DNA from 3 places in the Caldanaerobius polysaccharolyticus DSM 13641 genome. Region 2 is predicted to be linked to each of the others. Evidence: riboswitches for the same ligand, from Rfam matches in the RefSeq annotation. Region 2 holds a riboswitch; each other region holds the start of a gene.
What was found. Region 2 has a riboswitch for S-adenosylmethionine ahead of CALPO_RS13640 (homoserine dehydrogenase). Riboswitches for the same ligand answer to the same signal wherever they lie in the genome.
Positions count from the first base shown of each region.

Region 1 (3,241 bases), on a different contig from region 2:
ATTTTGTTGCAACATCATGTTATGCTATAATGATTATCAGTGGTTGGATACTTTGAACATCATTATCATGGGGTGAGATTATTGAAATTATTACACATAGAAGACAAAAATATCCTGGATTTTTTCTTCAAAAAATACCCTCCGCAGATCTCCGAATACACCTTTACAAACCTTTATATGTGGAATCACCGCTACAACCTTCACTACGAAGTAATTCAAGATTGCCTTTGCCTTGTATCTCAAAAAGACGCCATCACCATACTGCCCCCAGTAGGCGATGAATCCAACACCATAAAAGCCCTTGAAAAATTATGGGAACGATACGCCAAAGAAGGATTAAGCGTATTCTTTGAGCGTTTTCCAGAACATATGGCAAAAAAAATAAAAGAACTTTTTAATGTGAACATGGTCCTAGACGAGGACAACAGCGACTACGTGTACAACACCAGTGACCTCATAAACTTATCCGGGCGAAAATACCATTCGAAGAAAAACCACGTAAACCGCTTTAAAAAGCTGTACAATTACACTGTGGAAAACCTAAGCAAAAATCATGTCGCAGAATGTTTGAGCTTTACAGAAAAGTGGCTTGAGGACAAAGACCTCCAGCAAAACCCTGGCCTATTGGAGGAATTTCACTCTATAAAGACCTTTTTTGAAAATTACGAAATATTCGATGTAAAAGGTATTGTAGTAAAAATACAAGGAGAAATACAAGGTTATACCTTTGGCGAATTGCTCAACCCTGATACAGCCGTAGTGCATATAGAAAAGGCCAACCCGGATATACCTGATCTATATGCCTTTATAAACCAATGCTTCGCAGAGACCGCATGGGCTTCCATACCTTATATCAATAGAGAGCAGGATATGGGTATACCCGGGTTGAGGAGAGCTAAACAATCCTATCATCCCGTAAAGATGGTCTACAAGTACAGGGGACAAATGTAACTTCTGCTTTTTTCTCTGACAACAACATCACGGCCGAACATATGGTAAAGAACAGTTTCAGCAGCTTTTAAATGCCTGTACACCGTATCCGCAGAATTGCAAGAATCTATATGTACACCGCTACGCAGGTATATAGTTTGGCCCTTAAGTCTAGCCATATCCACCTGGCAGTAATTTATATATCCTGTCTTTTCACCTATGCCACGTTCCCCGCGCATTTTAAGGGGAACCATTATTATGTCTCTGCTAAAAGGTATGGGTAGGTATAGCTTTTTTCCCGTTATATTGCTACACTCGACTCTCAGAGCACTCAAATCCCTGGCAAAATACCACGCCATGTATTTGAGAACATAAACAACCCTGCAAGGTACCGTATACCCTGTTCCGTTATTGTCTATAATCTTGACGCAAGCCCTTCCTTTACAGGGTTCTGGCACCACCGCGCATATTTCATCGGCTTTTACAGGAAAGTTTAACACTCCTTACCACCTCAGGTATATTATATATCGAACTTGTGTTCGAGTCAATAAAAACACTATTTTTTAAATAAATTTTATGTTGACATATTAAATAATTTTTAATATACTTGTACCATAAATCTATATAAAATCTATCTAAATAGTGAGAACTCTTATCGAGAGTGGTGGAGGGACTGGCCCTATGAAGCCCGGCAACCGGCTTTAAGCACGGTGCCAAATCCTGCAGGGATCTCCCTGAAAGATGAGAGAGTAAAGCCTCTCTCGAAGAGGTTTTTTTGATGCGGAAAGACGGGTGAACGAAATGATAAAAATCCAGAACTTATCTAAAGTATACGACACCGGTGGTCAAAAAGTTGTAGCATTAGACGACATAAGCCTCACTATCAAAGACGGAAGCATATTCGGTATAATAGGTCTAAGCGGCGCCGGCAAATCGTCATTGGTAAGATGTATAAATCGGCTTGAAGAACCTACAAAAGGCCGTATATATATCGACGATATAGACATCACAGCGCTGGATAAAAAACAACTGAGGGAGATGCGCAAAAAAATAGGGATGATTTTTCAGCACTTTAACCTGTTGTCCAACGCTACCGTCTACGAAAACGTGGCCTTCCCCCTTAGGATAGCCAATTACCCTAAGGACAAGATAAAGGACAGGGTACATGAGCTGTTGCGCCTGGTGGACTTAGAAGAAAAAGCTTATAGTTATCCTTCCCAATTAAGTGGCGGACAAAAGCAAAGAGTAGGTATAGCCAGGGCATTGGCCAATCACCCCCGCTTACTTCTAAGCGACGAAGCCACGTCCGCATTGGATCCCATGACGACCAGGTCTATACTCAAGCTGCTGAAGGAGATCAACAAAAAGTTCGGCATAACAATCATAGTCATCACCCACGAAATGGACGTCATAAAGGAAATCTGCGATGAAGTAGCCGTCATCGAGAACGGAAAGATAATAGAGCAAGCAGATGTAGTAGATCTGTTTACCAATCCTTCAACGCAGACCACCAGGGCATTTATTGAAGATATAACCGCTAATCTGCCCGAAGACATAAAGATTTTAGAAAAACCCGGAGAAAAATTTATAAAAATCAGTTTTACGGGTACTGCTACATCAGAAGCGGTAATATCTAACATGATCAGAAAATACGGCGTGGACGTCAACATAATCAGAGGAACTATTGACAACGTCAAGGACATATCCATAGGTAAGCTTCTTGTAAAGGTATCAGGCGATGCTGAGGGGGTCTCCTCTTCCCTCCAATACTTAAAAGAAAAGGGCCTAAAGGTAGAGGTGTTAACCGATGAACAGCATAATAAATGAGTTCGTAAATCTGTACCAAATCATAGCTCCCTCTTTGATCCAAACCGTATACATGGTGTTTTTCTCAACTCTTTTTGCCGTTCTCTTTGGAGCACCACTGGGGATTATCCTGGTAATAACTCGAAAAGGCAACATATGGGAGAAACCTCGCCTCAACAGTGTGCTGGGAGTTATCATCAATACGGCCAGGTCCGTGCCTTTTATTATACTGATGATAGCTATATTTCCTATATCCCGCTTTATTGTGGGCACTACCATAGGTACCACCGCGGCTATCGTGCCCCTGGCTTTATCTGCAACTCCTTTTGTAGCCAGGGTGATAGAGAGTTCTCTACTAGAAGTAAACTGGGGCGTAATAGAAGCATCTCTCTCCATGGGCGCGTCCATCCCCCAGATCATATTCAAAGTACTGCTACCTGAAGCCAGGTCGTCGCTGGTATTAGGCATAACGTTGACCGTAATAAACATCATAGGTTACTCCGCC
Region 1 covers NZ_KE386494.1:664,908-668,148, forward strand. The annotation lists gene CALPO_RS0104210 (DUF2156 domain-containing protein) at 73-951, shown strand; gene CALPO_RS0104215 (hypothetical protein) at 927-1,430, opposite strand; SAM riboswitch class I at 1,580-1,678, shown strand; gene CALPO_RS0104220 (methionine ABC transporter ATP-binding protein) at 1,732-2,757, shown strand; gene CALPO_RS0104225 (methionine ABC transporter permease) at 2,738-3,241, shown strand, end outside.
Region 1: linked by a shared signal. The riboswitch ahead of CALPO_RS0104220 (methionine ABC transporter ATP-binding protein) and the one ahead of CALPO_RS13640 (homoserine dehydrogenase) in region 2 are both predicted to bind S-adenosylmethionine.

Region 2 (3,241 bases):
CATAGCGTACATAAAGCCCTTATAACGTTCCTTTGCAGGGTATATATCCGCAGCGCCGTTTATTAAGCCGATCTTTTTATGTCCCAGTTGTACCAGGTAATCCACTGCCTTTATAACGCCACCGTAATTGTCAGAGGTTACATAGCCGCACTTTTTCCCACTTATAGGAATATCTATGCCTATACAAGGTATTTCCCTGACGATAAGCTCTTTTATATACGGATCGTCATCCTTAAACCCAATTACCAAAATCCCATTTAAGCTGTACTGTTCACAATAACTGACATAAGATATGTTTTCCTTTTTAATCTTGTACACATTTAAAAAGAGTATATTATACCCTTGCTCTTCCACAGTACGCTTAAAGCTCATTATTATTTCATTAAAAAATTCGTTCTCATAATCCCTCCAGACATCGTAAAGCAATCCGATAAGCCAGGACTTTTTGGTACACAATACCCGGGCAATCTGATTGGGCTGGTAATTAAAACGTTTTATTACCTCCATAACTTTTTCCCGGGTTTGTTCGCTTATGTCTTCGTATCCATTTATCACCTTAGAAACCGTAGAAACCGAGACCCCTGCCTCTTTAGCTATAGTTTTTATATTTACAATATGGATTACCCCCTTTGCAGTAAACGTTGTCTGATCTTTTACATATATATTACAAAAAAAATAAAGGGATTGCAACATTTATCCCTTTGCAGTACGCTCGTACTTGCCCAAAATATCCACTATATCAGAAAGCACTGCGTCACCTGTGGGCATCTGTCCGGCTCCATATCCTACAAAAAACTGCTGTCCAAAACCATCCCCTTTTATCACTACAGCATTTTCTACCCCGTTTACCTGTCCAAAAAGGCTGTTAACAGGAAAAAACTCCGGCTTAACGCCTGCATTTATTTCATCGCCATTCTTTTTAGCCCACGCATAGAGTTTAATCCTTTGACCTCTTGCTTTGGCCTTTTCTACATCTTTCTTAGAAATACCGGCTATACCTTCTACCTCTATGTCTTTTACATCCATATCAATGTCAAACACCTCCCTTATGAGTATCATAAGTTTAAACAGCGAATCGTAACCCTGTACATCATAAGATGGATCGCTTTCGGCATATCCTAAGCGCTGGGCTTCTTTAAGGGCTGTACCATAATCCCATTTATTGAGTTCCATCTGCGTAAGTATATAGTTGCACGTGCCATTTAATATACCTCCTATGTAATCAATCTCGTCGGTGATTTTAAAACGCCTTACCTGACGTATCACCGGTATAGCTCCCGCCACTGTAGCTTCATACCTTAAATCCACCCCATAGGACTTGGCCAATTGCAAAAGCTCTCTACCATGTTTTGCTATTAATTCTTTGTTGGCTGTTACTACATCCTTCCCGCTCTTTATAGCCTTCTCCACGTATTCTCTCGCAGGGTAAACGCCACCAATAGCTTCTACTACTAAATTTACACCATCATCCGAGAGAATATCATCGGCTATTGTGGTAAATAAACTGTCGTTTAATGGCACGGCTCTTGTTTTCTTAGGATCTCTTATCAGTACTTTTTTTACAAATACATCACATCCCATTTTATCTCTCATGTTTTGCTTTCTCAGTTCAACAAGCCTGTATACCCCTGAACCCACCGTGCCAAAACCTAAAAGCCCCACTCCAATCCTCATCGCAAAACCTCCTGAAAGAATTTATTATTTAAAAAAGCTCCCTTCGATGATGAAGAGAGCTTTTTCTTGCAAAGCTATCCTCTCATCTCTCAGGTTTCCCTGCAGGATTTGGCACCAGACGCACTTATGTGCCGGCTGCCGGGTTTCATCGGGCCAGTCCCTCCACCGCTCTCGATAAGAGTAGCTTTTATATTCAATTGTCTCATTAAAGTATAAACTTTTTATTGCAACTTTTCAAGCACTTCTTTGGCGTATTCTTTAGCGGTAAATAAAGAGTGATCTCTGTAATTGCCGCACTGAACTTCGTTGGTAGCTGGTACTTCTTCTTCCTTTGTGTTTATAATCCTTTCCAGGACCTTTTTCAACACACCTTCAATTTCCTTTTCCGGCGTATCGCCGAATTTGATCATATAAAATCCTGTACGACAACCCATAGGCGATATATCTATTATACCTTCCATGTAATCCCTGAAATAAACAGCAAACAAATGCTCCAGGGTATGAAGCCCCCCTGTGGGTATTGCATCCATATTGGGCTGAACAAGCCTTATATCGTATTTAGCTATCACATCGCCTTTAGGTCCCACCAACCGCCCGGCTTTTCTCACATACGGAGCTTTGACAGTTCTATGGTCTAATTGAAAACTCTCCACTTTAACCTCCATGGCGATCCCTCCTATCACTACAATTTTATCATATATCTATCAATTTAACCACATCTCTATTAGCATTAAGGACGCACCTTTCTCTCAGCTCTTGCGAGCACCCCTAGTGGAATTACAACGCTAACTTATTATATCACTATGGGCTGAAAAATACCATAATAACAGCTATTTAATACATTTGTAACACAATAATAATATTGCCTTAACTCATTTAGCAGGCTGTTTTGATATAATCTCATCAGAAAGGCAAACTACTGGAGAGTGTTACAATGATAAAGAAAATCACCGTAATTCTATTGTTGCTATTTACCTTAGGCATCACCTCATCCTCTCAGAGGATTTCTCAAAATCCAAGCAATATGCCGGTAATAAACAATGTCAAAGAGGAGGAAAAAGCAATCCCTCTGAAAAAAGTGGAAATACCTAAGGAAAAGAGCGCAACACCCGATGATGAGGCAAAGTTAAGAGAGCTAATGTTTGGGCCAAGGTTACAGCAAATACCTAAATTATTAGGTTCGCACCCAAATAGTGAAAACAACATCGCCATCACTTTTGACGATGGGCCCAGCTACGCCTATACCGCAAAATACATTGAAATATTAAAACAATACAACGCTAAAGCCACGTTCTTTTTAACCGGTGAAAATGTCGAAAAAAATCCTGGCCTCGTCAAACTGATAGCCGACAACGGGTTCGAAATCGGCACTCATTCCTATAGCCATGGAGATATGGCCAAGATGTCACAGGAAGAAATAAAAAGGGAGTTATGGCGTTCTTCGCTTTTAATTCACAAAATAACAGGTCAAAAGGTTACCCTGTTTAGGCCACCTTACGGATCTGTCAGCGACAGCTTAAAAATCGCATGCCAAGACTTTGGCCTTCGCATAATATACTGGAATGTA
Region 2 covers NZ_KE386495.1:360,316-363,556, forward strand. The annotation lists gene CALPO_RS0108150 (LacI family DNA-binding transcriptional regulator) at 1-690, opposite strand, end outside; gene CALPO_RS13640 (homoserine dehydrogenase) at 694-1,674, opposite strand; SAM riboswitch class I at 1,754-1,855, opposite strand; gene CALPO_RS0108160 (S-ribosylhomocysteine lyase) at 1,896-2,339, opposite strand; gene CALPO_RS13645 (polysaccharide deacetylase family protein) at 2,609-3,241, shown strand, end outside.

Region 3 (3,241 bases), on a different contig from region 2:
GTAATCCAAAAAGTGAATTCATATTTTGGATAGCCTGACCTGATGCTCCTTTAACGAGATTATCTATAGCAGATATTATAATAAGCTTACCCGTGTGCTCATCGTATGCCAAACCGATATGGCAGTTGTTTGACCCATAGGTATCCTTTGTACGGGGAAACTGCCCTTCATCCAGTACCTTGACGAAAAATTCTTTGCTGTAAAATTCCCTGTAAGCCTCTCTTACCGTAGATAATGTAACGTCATCTTTTATATCACAATAGATGGTGCTCAAAATTCCTCTTGTCATAGGCACAAGATGAGGTATAAAAGTCACTTTAACATCGTTTCCTGAAAGATAACTTAACTCCTGTTCAATCTCTGGCGTATGCCTGTGATGTGTAACGCCATAGGCCTTTACGCTCTCATTGCATTCTGTGTACAGGTTATTGAGGGTTGGATTATGACCTGCACCAGATACCCCCGATTTAGAATCAATGATTATACCTTCCGCTTTTATAAGCCCGCACCTTAGCCCAGGAGCCAGTCCCAATATCACACTGGTGGGATAGCATCCAGGGTTAGCCACTACGTTGGCCCCTTTCAGCTCTAGCCTGTGTATCTCCGGAAGGCCATATACTCTCTTTATCCGCTGGTCAATAGGAGGAACAGGTCCATACCACTTCTCGTATACAGAAAAGTCATTAAAGCGAAAATCTGCACTTAAATCTATGAGCTTTTTATGCTTTGCTACAACCTCATTGGCCAGTTCATGGGCATGGCCATTGGGCAGCGCCGAGAAAATCACATCGGATTTTTTTATAATGTCTTCTTTATGTAATTCTTCAAATTTCATACCCACATACCCTTTTAAACTGGGATACAGATCGCTGTAGTCTTTATCTTTATAGTTATAAGACGTAACGCTTACGATCTCTACTTCGGGATGCAAAGCCAGTAACCTTATAAGCTCTACCCCTGTATATCCAGAAGCTCCTACGACGCTTGCTTTTATCATATCTACCCCCCTTTCTTTTTTACTTCCTATAAATTGTATAACAATCTCTGTTTCAATACAATAACTTTTGATTTAATATTTATACATAAAATAGACGTCAATACAGGGACAAAGGACATCATTTTCGCATAATTAATAATTATTATGTATAATAATTCATCGTTTATTACATTATACTCGCTAATGAATAAAAATGCAATATTTTTTACCATTAAATTTTGGCTATTGCGTTAATTCAATTTGTATGCTATAATTTCCGTAATTAAAAAATAAAATAATCAGTAAAAAAACCTCTTATCAAGAGTGGCGGAGGGACTGGCCCGATGAAGCCCGGCAACCGGCACGTTGGTGCGACTGGTGCCAATTCCTGCAAAACGATGAGTTTTGAGAGATGAGAGGGGGTACATAGAGTATGCGCCCTCTTCTCATTAGAAGAGGTTTTTTAATGCCTATTTTACAATTATAAGGAGGAATCTGCTCTATGAAATTTGACACACTGGCATTGCACGCAGGGCAAAAACCCGATCCAACTACCGGTTCTCGGAGCGTGCCTATCTATCAGACTACATCGTACGTGTTCAACAGCCCAGAGCACGCAGCAAACCTCTTCGGTTTAAAGGAAGAGGGCAATATATATACAAGAATTATGAATCCAACGGTAGACGTCTTTGAAAAGAGAATAGCCGCTTTGGAGGGCGGTGTAGGAGCTCTTGCTACCTCTTCAGGGATGGCAGCTATCACTCTTTCAATACTCAACATCGCTTCAGCAGGAGACGAAATCGTAGCCTCCACCAACCTGTACGGGGGCACCCACACTCTTCTAGCGAATACATTGCCTAAATTTGGCATTAAAACGGTATTTGTAGACCCAGAAAGACCTGAGGAAGTAAAAAATGCCATAAATGAGCGAACTAAAGCCATATTCGGTGAGATCATCGGCAATCCCAAAACAGATATTTTTGATATAGAAACCTATGCTCAGATCGCCCATGAAAACCACATACCGTTGATAATAGACAATACATTTGCCACCCCTTACTTATGCAGACCTTTTGAATTTGGAGCAGACATAGTCGTGCATTCTGCCACGAAATTTATCGGCGGTCACGGGACTTCTATAGGCGGCGTCATCGTGGATTCAGGCAAATTCAACTGGGATAACGGTAAATTCCCCGAATTGGTAGAACCTGACCCAAGCTATCATGGCTTAAGCTATACCAAGAGCTTTGGCAAAAGCGCTTATATTGTAAAAGCGCGGGTGCATCTTATGAGAGATATAGGAGCGTGTTTGAGCCCATTTAATGCCTTTTTGTTGCTGCAAGGGCTTGAGACGTTATCGTTGAGGATGCAGAGGCATTGTGATAACGCTCAGAAAGTCGCCGAATACCTTTACAAAAGCCCTTATGTAAATTGGGTAAATTACCCAGGATTACCTGACAACAAATACCATAACTTGGCTCAAAAATACATGCCAAAAGGTTGTGGTTCTGTTTTCACTTTTGGAATAAAAGGGGGACTGGAAGCAGGCAAAAAATTTATAAGCAGCGTTAAGCTGTTCTCCCACCTAGCCAACGTAGGTGACGCCAAATCCCTTGTCATACATCCTGCCAGTACAACTCATCAGCAGCTTTCAGAGGAAGAACAACTGGCATCAGGCATTACAGCGGATACGGTAAGGTTATCCATAGGCATAGAAGACATAGACGATATAATCGAAGACCTGGATCAGGCATTAAGAGCATCCCAGGGGTGAAGCCCATGATCGTAAAAAAGAGGTACCTCCACCTCACTAAGGACGAAATTGCTTTTACCACTGAAAGCGGCTACACCTTTGATGAGCTCACAATAGCATATGAGGTATACGGAAAACCTGATATATACAAAAACAACATCGTGCTTGTACTACACGCCTTGTCAGGGGACAGCCATGCTGCTGGCAGGTATTCAGAGGACGACAAAAAACCAGGTTGGTGGGATGGACTCATAGGGCCAGGCAAGTACATTGACACTGAAAAATACTGCGTGATCTGCTCCAACGTCCTGGGAGGATGCCAAGGTACCACAGGCCCATCGTCTATTAACCCTCGAACAGGAAAACCATACGCTTCTGACTTCCCTGAAATCAATATAAGGGATATGGTCAGGGTGCAGAAAATACTGTTGGACTATCTTGGGATATCCCATTTAAAAGCCGTCATAGGTGGTTCTATGGGAGGAATGCAAGCGCTGGAGTGGGCTGTTACT
Region 3 covers NZ_KE386494.1:205,496-208,736, forward strand. The annotation lists gene argC (N-acetyl-gamma-glutamyl-phosphate reductase) at 1-997, opposite strand, end outside; SAM riboswitch class I at 1,289-1,395, shown strand; gene CALPO_RS0101950 (homocysteine synthase) at 1,479-2,750, shown strand; gene metX (homoserine O-acetyltransferase MetX) at 2,756-3,241, shown strand, end outside.
Region 3: linked by a shared signal. The riboswitch ahead of CALPO_RS0101950 (homocysteine synthase) and the one ahead of CALPO_RS13640 (homoserine dehydrogenase) in region 2 are both predicted to bind S-adenosylmethionine.